Regions from separate parts of the Paraburkholderia sp. IW21 genome, predicted to be linked through region 2. Evidence: riboswitches for the same ligand, from Rfam matches in the RefSeq annotation. Region 2 holds a riboswitch; the other holds the start of a gene.
What was found. A riboswitch is a leader RNA that binds a small molecule or an ion and turns the genes downstream of it on or off. The one in region 2 is predicted to bind glycine.
Positions count from the first base shown of each region.

Region 1: it holds a riboswitch for glycine, as region 2 does, so the genes downstream of both, gcvT (glycine cleavage system aminomethyltransferase GcvT) here and ACAX43_RS18660 (D-amino acid dehydrogenase) in region 2, are expected to answer to the same signal.

Region 1 is NZ_JBGGWA010000010.1:156,515-160,461, forward strand. It holds gene gcvH (glycine cleavage system protein GcvH) at 1-112, opposite strand, end outside; gene gcvT (glycine cleavage system aminomethyltransferase GcvT) at 176-1,294, opposite strand; glycine riboswitch at 1,374-1,527, opposite strand; glycine riboswitch at 1,560-1,661, opposite strand; gene ACAX43_RS23170 (hypothetical protein) at 1,804-2,154, opposite strand; gene ACAX43_RS23175 (oxidoreductase) at 2,293-3,342, opposite strand; gene ACAX43_RS23180 (UvrD-helicase domain-containing protein) at 3,657-3,947, shown strand, end outside.
Region 2 is NZ_JBGGWA010000007.1:228,021-231,967, reverse strand. It holds gene ACAX43_RS18670 (ParB-like protein) at 1-149, shown strand, start outside; gene ACAX43_RS18665 (LysE family translocator) at 152-784, opposite strand; glycine riboswitch at 932-1,025, shown strand; gene ACAX43_RS18660 (D-amino acid dehydrogenase) at 1,200-2,411, shown strand; gene ACAX43_RS18655 (BON domain-containing protein) at 2,556-2,816, shown strand; gene ACAX43_RS18650 (acetate/propionate family kinase) at 2,819-3,947, opposite strand, start outside.

The DNA.
Region 1 (3,947 bases), on a different contig from region 2:
CGCCGAGCGCTTCCTGCGCGTGGTCGGTGATGCCGACCGTCAGCGTGCCGTCCGCTTCAGTGCGGACCCATTCGTGCGATTCGGTATATTTCAGATCGGCCGGGATGCTCATCGGATGCTCCTATGCGGTGTGATTCGGTAATGATTTAAAAGTGGTGACGCACGCGCCGGCTGCTTAAACCGCGAGCACTTTGCCGTTGCGCACGAACGGCAGTTTTACCACGCTTGCGGGGACGTTTTTGTCACGAATCTGGACGTGAACGGTATCGCCCGGCTGCACGCCTTTCGGCACCCGCGCGAAGGCGATCGATTCCTGCATCGTCGGGGAAAAAGTGCCGCTGGTGATTTCGCCTTCGCCCTGCGGCGTGACGACTTTCTGATGAGCACGCAGCACGCCTGCCGCCTTGCCGTTTTCCTTCAACAGGATCAGGCCGACGAAAGCGGCCTGCGAGCCGTCGGCTTCAAGTTTGCCCTTGCCGACGAAGTCGCGCGGCGAGGTCAGGTCGACGGTCCATGCGAGGCCGGCGTCCAAAGGCGAGACGTTGTCGTCCATATCCTGGCCGTACAGATTCATGCCGGCTTCGAGGCGTAGCGTGTCGCGCGCGCCGAGACCCGCGGGGCGCACGCCTTGCGCTTGCAGCGCGTTCCACAGCGCTTCGACGTGATCCGCCGGGACGATGATTTCGAAGCCGTCTTCGCCGGTGTAGCCAGTGCGGGCGACGGTCAATTCACCGAACGGCGTCTCGGCGACGCGCGCCGCGTTGAAGGGTTTCAAAGTTTCAGTGGCGGCACGTGCGGACGGCACGGTTTGCCAGACTTTTTCGCGTGCATTCGGGCCTTGCACGGCGACGATCGCGTAATCGCGGCGCGGCGTGATAGTCAGTCCGAAACTGCCTTCGGCGTTGAGCTGGCCGAACCAGGCGATGTCTTTGTCGGCGGTGCCGGCGTTGACGACCACGCGGAAATGATCTTCGCCGAAGTAATAGACGATCAGATCGTCGATCACGCCGCCGTTCGGATTCAGCAGACAGGAATAGAGCGCGCGGCCGGGCGTTTGCAGCTTGGCGACGTTGTTGGCCAGCGCATATTCGAAGAAAGCGCGCACGCGCTCGCCGGTGAAATCGACGACGCACATGTGCGAGACGTCGAACATGCCGGCGTCGGTGCGCACGGCGCGGTGTTCGTCGATCTGCGAGCCGTAGTTGACGGGCATGTCCCAGCCGCCGAAATCGACCATGCGGGCGTTATGTGCACGATGGGTGGCGTTGAGCGGGGTGTGTTTGAGTTCGGTCATGGGGCCTCGGGCATCTCGAGAAACAAAAAAGGCCATGCGGCGCCAAGCCTCGCGGCTGATGCCTGCGAGCGGTGCGTTGCATGACCCCTCTGTCCTCGATACCTGAGAGATTGCGCCGCCGTGAGGACGTTGCTTCGTCACGGTGAGACGCGCGCCCCTTCGGTGGGCAGCCTGCCAAATCTGCTCGATGTAGACGACGCAGACGGCTACTGCCGCTCTCCAGAGTGCGAAAAACCTGGGCCTGATGTTGCCTTGACGCGGGTTTTTCGACGCGGTCGGTCCTTTTGCCTGAGAGTTTGCGGGTGTGCCCCTTCGGCGGCGCGGCCTGCGGTTTTCTGCGGCCAGCACGCTCTCCCGACGCGTGCGGCGAATGTACGCGAGGGCCGGGGGCTTGTCAAATAAAGGCCCGCAAGGGGCGTGGCCGTTGGTGCGGCGGCTTCGCGCAGGTCAAAAAAAACGCGGGACGTGATGCCCGCGCTCGGTCTGCTTCAGGTGCCTTTACGTCGCGATTATTCGCCGATGGCGTGAGCGGCGTTGTCCAGTTCCTGGTTCAGCACGCGCTGTTCGTCGCCGGACAGGCCGCCGCCGTGTTGCGCGGCCATGTCGTGGGCTTCCTGACGGATCACGTCGAGCCGATGATGCAGGGCGCCGCCTTGCGGGGGCGGATAGTAGCCCTGGCTGACGCGGGCGTCGATGCGGCGGCGCAGGTTGTCGATACGGCCGTCGACCTGATGGAGCCGCTGATCCGCGATTTGCTGCGGGTTAGGGCGCGGCGCCGGCGCGGGTTGGGGCGCCACCACGCAGGCGGCCAGTGAGGTGAGCAGAGCGCATGCGACTAGCGCGCGGACGATACGGGGCATGGACTCTCCGGAAGTCATTGTCGTTTTGTGGTGCTGCTGGGGTAGCAACGGATTACTGCGGCTTCGCGCTGACCGGGGAGGCGGCGTTATTTGTAACGTTATGTTCCTTTCGGAGTTGTCAGGAATTTGCTTGAAAGCTCAGCGAATGCGTTCGAACGGCAAGCGAACGCCTTCCTCCGAGCTTCGGGCCGCAAGCTCGATAACCGTCATCACGTCGACCGCATCCTGAGCGCTGACCGGAAATTTCACGCCGTTTTGAATGGCATCGGCCAAGGCAATATAAAAGCCAACATATTCCCCATGACGGGTAGGCAGTTCCCGCTCGACGTCCTGGTCGCCTTCCTGAACGCGCAGCACCCCCGCCGCGTTGCCGGCGCCAAAGCCTTCATCGCCAGGCCGCAGTCCAGCCTTCAACTGATCTTCCTGCGTATCGAGCCCATATTTCACATAGCTCCCGCGCGTGCCGTGAATCGCGAACCTCGGCGCGACCAGCGCAGTCAACGCGCTCGCGTGCAACACCACCTCGAACTCTCCGTACCCCAATTGAATATGCACGTAGTCCGGCGCGCTGGCCTGATCGCGATGCGTTCGCACCGTCGCGGAAACTGTCGCCGGGGCGCCGAACAATGCCAGCGCCTGGTCGATCAAATGCGGGCCAAGATCAAACAGCAAGCCGCCGCCGCGCGAAGCCTCCTCGCGCCACCGCTGCCGAACCTCGGGCCGGAAACGGTCGAAATGCGATTCGTATTGCGTGATGCGCCCCAACTCTCCGCTGGCGAGCAGATCCCGCACGGTGAGGAAATCACCGTCCCAGCGGCGGTTGTGGAAAGGCACGAACAGCTTGCTGCGGGCCAGTGCGATGTTGGCAAGCGTGTGAGCATCGGCGGCAGTCAGCGTGACCGGTTTGTCGACCACCACATGCTTGCCCGCTTCCAGCGTGCGGCGCGCCAGGTCGAAGTGCGTGTCATTGGGCGTCGCGATCACGACGCACTCGACTTCTTCGAGCGCGAGCAACGCGTCGAGATCGGCCACTACCTTCGCGTGCGGGTAATCGGCCAGCGCGCGCTCGGGCTGACCGGTCGCGATGGCCGCGACGCCCGCCCGCCCGCAATGCTCGATCACCGGCGCATGAAAGGTCGCGCCAGCAAAACCGTAACCCATCAATCCAATCTTCAGCGATGCGGACATGCGTGTCTTCCTGCAAAAACGGCGCGCCGCTTTGCCACCGCGGCGATGGCGCGCAACAGCGTAATTGTGGCATGTCCCGAAGGCGGACTGTCGGCCTCGTCGTGGGCGTCGGTCGCAGTCATCCGTCGCGGTCATCCGTTGCAGTCATCCGTGTTAACATCGCTCCTCTCGCGCGGGAACGCAGCGGGCCGGAACACCCTCGCAGCACGTGGGGCGCCTGTTTCAGCCGCTGGCACCGCGCAGCATGCCCCCGGGCCTTCGGTCTCGCGACTCCGCACCCAAGCGCCCTCAACCGCATTACCCATCCACAGACGATGTCCGCAGGCCTGAACCCCGCTCAAAATGAAGCGGTCCGTTATCTTGACGGCCCGTGTCTCGTGCTCGCCGGCGCAGGCAGCGGCAAGACGCGCGTGATCACGCAGAAAATCGCGCACCTGATCGAAGCCAAAGGCTTCGAGCCGCGCCACATTGCTGCCGTCACGTTCACGAACAAGGCCGCGGCGGAAATGCGCGAGCGCGTCGGCAAGCTGCTCGAAGGCAAGACGCTCACCACGCCCGGCAAGGAAGGCCGCAAAGTGCCCGTCAATCAGTTGACGGTCTGCACC
Region 2 (3,947 bases):
TAGAGGAGTTTCGCTGGGCCGACTTCTTTCGGCACCACTTGCCGAGGCTTGGCGGCAAGGACGACAAGTTCGACGCGCGGGTCAAGCGCGGCGTCGAACTCGCCCACAGCGAATTGGCACTGGGTCTGCCGGGTTACCGCCCGCGCTGATTTCAACGACGCGGATCGAGTGCGATCCGCACCGCAAGGCCGGCGAGCACCGTGCCCATCAGCCAGCGTTGCACCCGCAGCCACACCGGCCGTCCCGTGAGAAACCCGGCGATCGAACCCGCCATGATGGCAATCAGCGCATTGACCGTGACGCTGATAACGATCTGCACGCAGCCGAGCGCGATCGACTGCGAGAGCACGCTGCCGTGCCCAGGTGAAATGAATTGCGGCAGCAGCGACAGATACATCACGGCGATCTTCGGATTCGCGAGGTTCGTGACGAGGCCCATCGTGAACAGCTTGCGGCGGCTGTCGTGCGGCAGATCGCGCACCTGGAACGGCGAGCGCCCACCCGGCTTGACCGCCTGCCATGCCAGATACAGCAGATAGAGCGCGCCGGCGAAACGCAATGCGTCATAGGCGTACGGTACCGTCAACAGTAGCGCGGTGATACCGAACGCGGCGCAGAACATGTAGAACACGAAGCCGAGCGCGACCCCGCCGAGCGACACGAGCCCCGCGCGCCGCCCCTGACAGAGCGATCGCGAGATCAGATAAATCATGTTCGGCCCGGGTGTAAGCACCATGCCGAGCGAGACCAGAGCGAAGGCGAGCAGCGTTGTGACAGCGGGCACGGCATTCTCCTTTGTGAATTGAAATCGGGCAATGCCGCCAAATATAGCCGATGTAAAGGATTCGGCCCTTGATTCGGGCTTTAAAAAAGCTGCGCGCAAGAAACACTTGCGGCCAAATAATTTGCCCGGTATCGTCGAGCCGTTCTGCAATGCAGCGCGGGAGAGATCGTCAGAGAATTGTGACGGCGCCGACGGAGCAACCGCCCCGGAAACTCTCAGGCAAAAGGACCGCGCAGCGGGAACATCTGGAGAGCGGCGCCGTGCGCGCCCACCGAAGGGGATTCCCTGCAAACGGCTCGCGTCACGCTCGCCGGCGGGCGGGAAGAAACTCTCAGGTACATGGACAGATGGGGCATCGACGCCGGTTTCGATATGAAATCGACCCCGGTGATGCTCAACTACTCTGGATCATGTCATGTCACGAATCGCCATCATCGGCGCCGGGATTACCGGCGTCACGACTGCTCACGCCCTGGCGCAGCGCGGCCACCACGTCACCGTGTTCGAACGTCATCGCTACGCGGGCATGGAGACCTCGTTCGCCAACGGCGGCCAGCTGTCCGCCAGCAATGCCGAAGTCTGGAACAGCGCGGCCACCGTGCTGAAGGGCTTGCGCTGGATGCTCACGCGCGACGCCCCGCTCCTGCTCAATCCCACCCCCACGTGGCACAAGTATTCGTGGATGGGCGAATTTTTACGGCAAATCCCGCGCTACCGCGCGAATACCGTCGAAACGGTGCGGCTTGCGATTGCGGCCCGCGAACATCTGTTTTCGATTGCGGAGAGCGAAGGGATCGACTTCGATCTGGAGCGGCGCGGCATTTTGCACATCTATAAGACACGCAAGGAATTCGATGCGGCGAGCAAGGTAAACGAATTGTTGCGTGAGGGAGGACTTGATCGCAATGCGGTGACAGCGAGCGAGTTGCACGGGATCGAGCCCACGCTGCACGGCGATTTTTTCGGCGGCTTCTTTACGCCGTCCGATTCCACGGGTGATATTCACAAGTTTACGCGTGGGCTCGCTCAGGCGTGCGTGCGGCACGGAGTGCAGTTTCATTACGATGCGGAGATTACGTCGATCGAGCAGCCGGCCGATGGGCAATTTTCGCTGATGGTCAATCTCGAAGGTGAGTCGCAGCGTTTTGCTTTCGAGCGGATCGTGGTGTGTGCCGGCGTAAAGAGCCGGGATTTCGCGGCGATGCTCGGCGATCACGTGAATGTGTACCCGGTCAAGGGCTATTCGATCACGGTGTGTCTCGACGATGAAGTCAGTCAGCAGCGCGCGCCCTGGGTGAGCTTGCTCGATGACAGCGCGAAGATCGTGACGAGCCGGCTCGGCGTGGATCGGTTTCGCGTGGCGGGCACGGCGGAGATCAATGGGTTCAATCGGGATATCCGGTCGGATCGGATTGCGCCACTGGTGGATTGGACGCGGCGCTATTTTCCTGAGGTCTCGACCTCGCGGGTGATTCCATGGGCGGGATTGCGGCCGATGCTGCCGAGTATGTTGCCGAAGGTGGGGCGTGGGAAACGGCGCGGCGTTTTTTATAACACTGGGCATGGCCATTTGGGGTGGACATTGTCGGCGGCTACTGCGCAAGCCGTGGCAGGTGCAATCCAATAAATTGAATTAGCCTACGCCGCGCTTTTCGTGTCGCTTGATGTCTGTGTGCCAGCGGCGCCGGCACACAGATACCCTTCAACGCCGAGGGCAAAGCCCGCTACATCTGCTAGTGTTATCCCATACCCGCTTTACCGGCGAGCCCGCATGCCTAAATTCCACTCCACCGCGCGCAGTTCAGCAAGCACACGCCTGAGTGATGCCCAAATCGCCACGGAAGCCAGAACGCGGCTGGCGTGGGACGCCGCTGTCCCCAACGAGGCGATAAAAATCAAAGTCTCCCGTGGCCGGATCACGCTGCTCGGCGAGCTTCAACGTGAGCGGCAAAGAAGCGCGGTACTTGAAGACGTCGCGCGCCTGTTCGGCGTAACAGGCGTCGCCGACCACACCACGATCAAGGCAGAATAAGCTCAACCGGAGCCGGCCTGAGCCAGCATCGCTCGACAATGCCTCGCAATCTGCTTCTCCTCCTCGGTATGAAGCGCCCTTACCTTCCCCGCCGAATCCGCTTCCGATAGCCCCAAAAACGAAAGTCCCTCGCACACTCGCTGGCGAATCTCCTTACTGTGTTCGCCGATGCCGCCCGTGAACACCAGCAAATCAATCCCGCCCAGCAAAGCCGCGTAAGCGCCAATCGTCTTGCGCACAGCAGTGGCAAACGCATCGAGCGCCAGCGACGCATTCGCATCGCCCGTCGCAGCGCGCCGTTCCAGCGCCTGCATATCGCTCTCGCCATCGGCGAAACCAGCGAGGCCGCTCTGGCGATTCAGGAGTATCTCCAGCGCGTCGGCATCGAGCTTCTCCACGCGCATCAGATAGAGGAGCACACCCGGATCGAGGTCGCCGCTGCGGGTGCCCATCGGCACGCCGCCCGTCGGTGTCAAACCCATCGACGTATCGACGGATCTGCCGTACTGCAACGCGCATAAGCTGGAACCGTTGCCCAGATGCGCGAACACCGCACGCGGCGGCAAATCGGCGCCGAGCCGCACCACCAGCGATTCATACGACAGCCCGTGAAAGCCGTAGCGAATCACACCGGCATCCACATAGCGGCGCGGCAACGCAAGCTGTGCCGCGCGTGGCGGCAGCGTCGCATGAAACGCCGTATCGAAGCAGGCGAAATGCTGTGCGTCGGCAAAAATCTTCGCTGCCTCGTCGATCAAGGCCAGCGCCGGGGGGATATGCAGGGGCGCGAAGTGCACGGCGTCCTGCAGGCGTTGCCGGACTTCAGGTGTCAATCGCTGGTGCGTGCGCAGATGCGGGCCGCCATGCACCACGCGATGCCCCACCGCCGTAGGCCGCTTGTGCTTCTGTTCCGCCAGCACGCGCGAGAGCGCCTGCAACGCATCGGTTTGCGACTCAAGTACCTGCTCCTGCTTCACCAGCACGCGGCCGTCGGACGACATGATCCGCAAGCTGCCGTCGCCTCGCCCGATGCCTTCGGCGCTTCCTTCCAGCAGCAACGATTCGTCATCGTCCGAGTGCGTGAACAGCCCGAATTTCAGCGATGACGAACCGCTGTTCAACACGAGGATC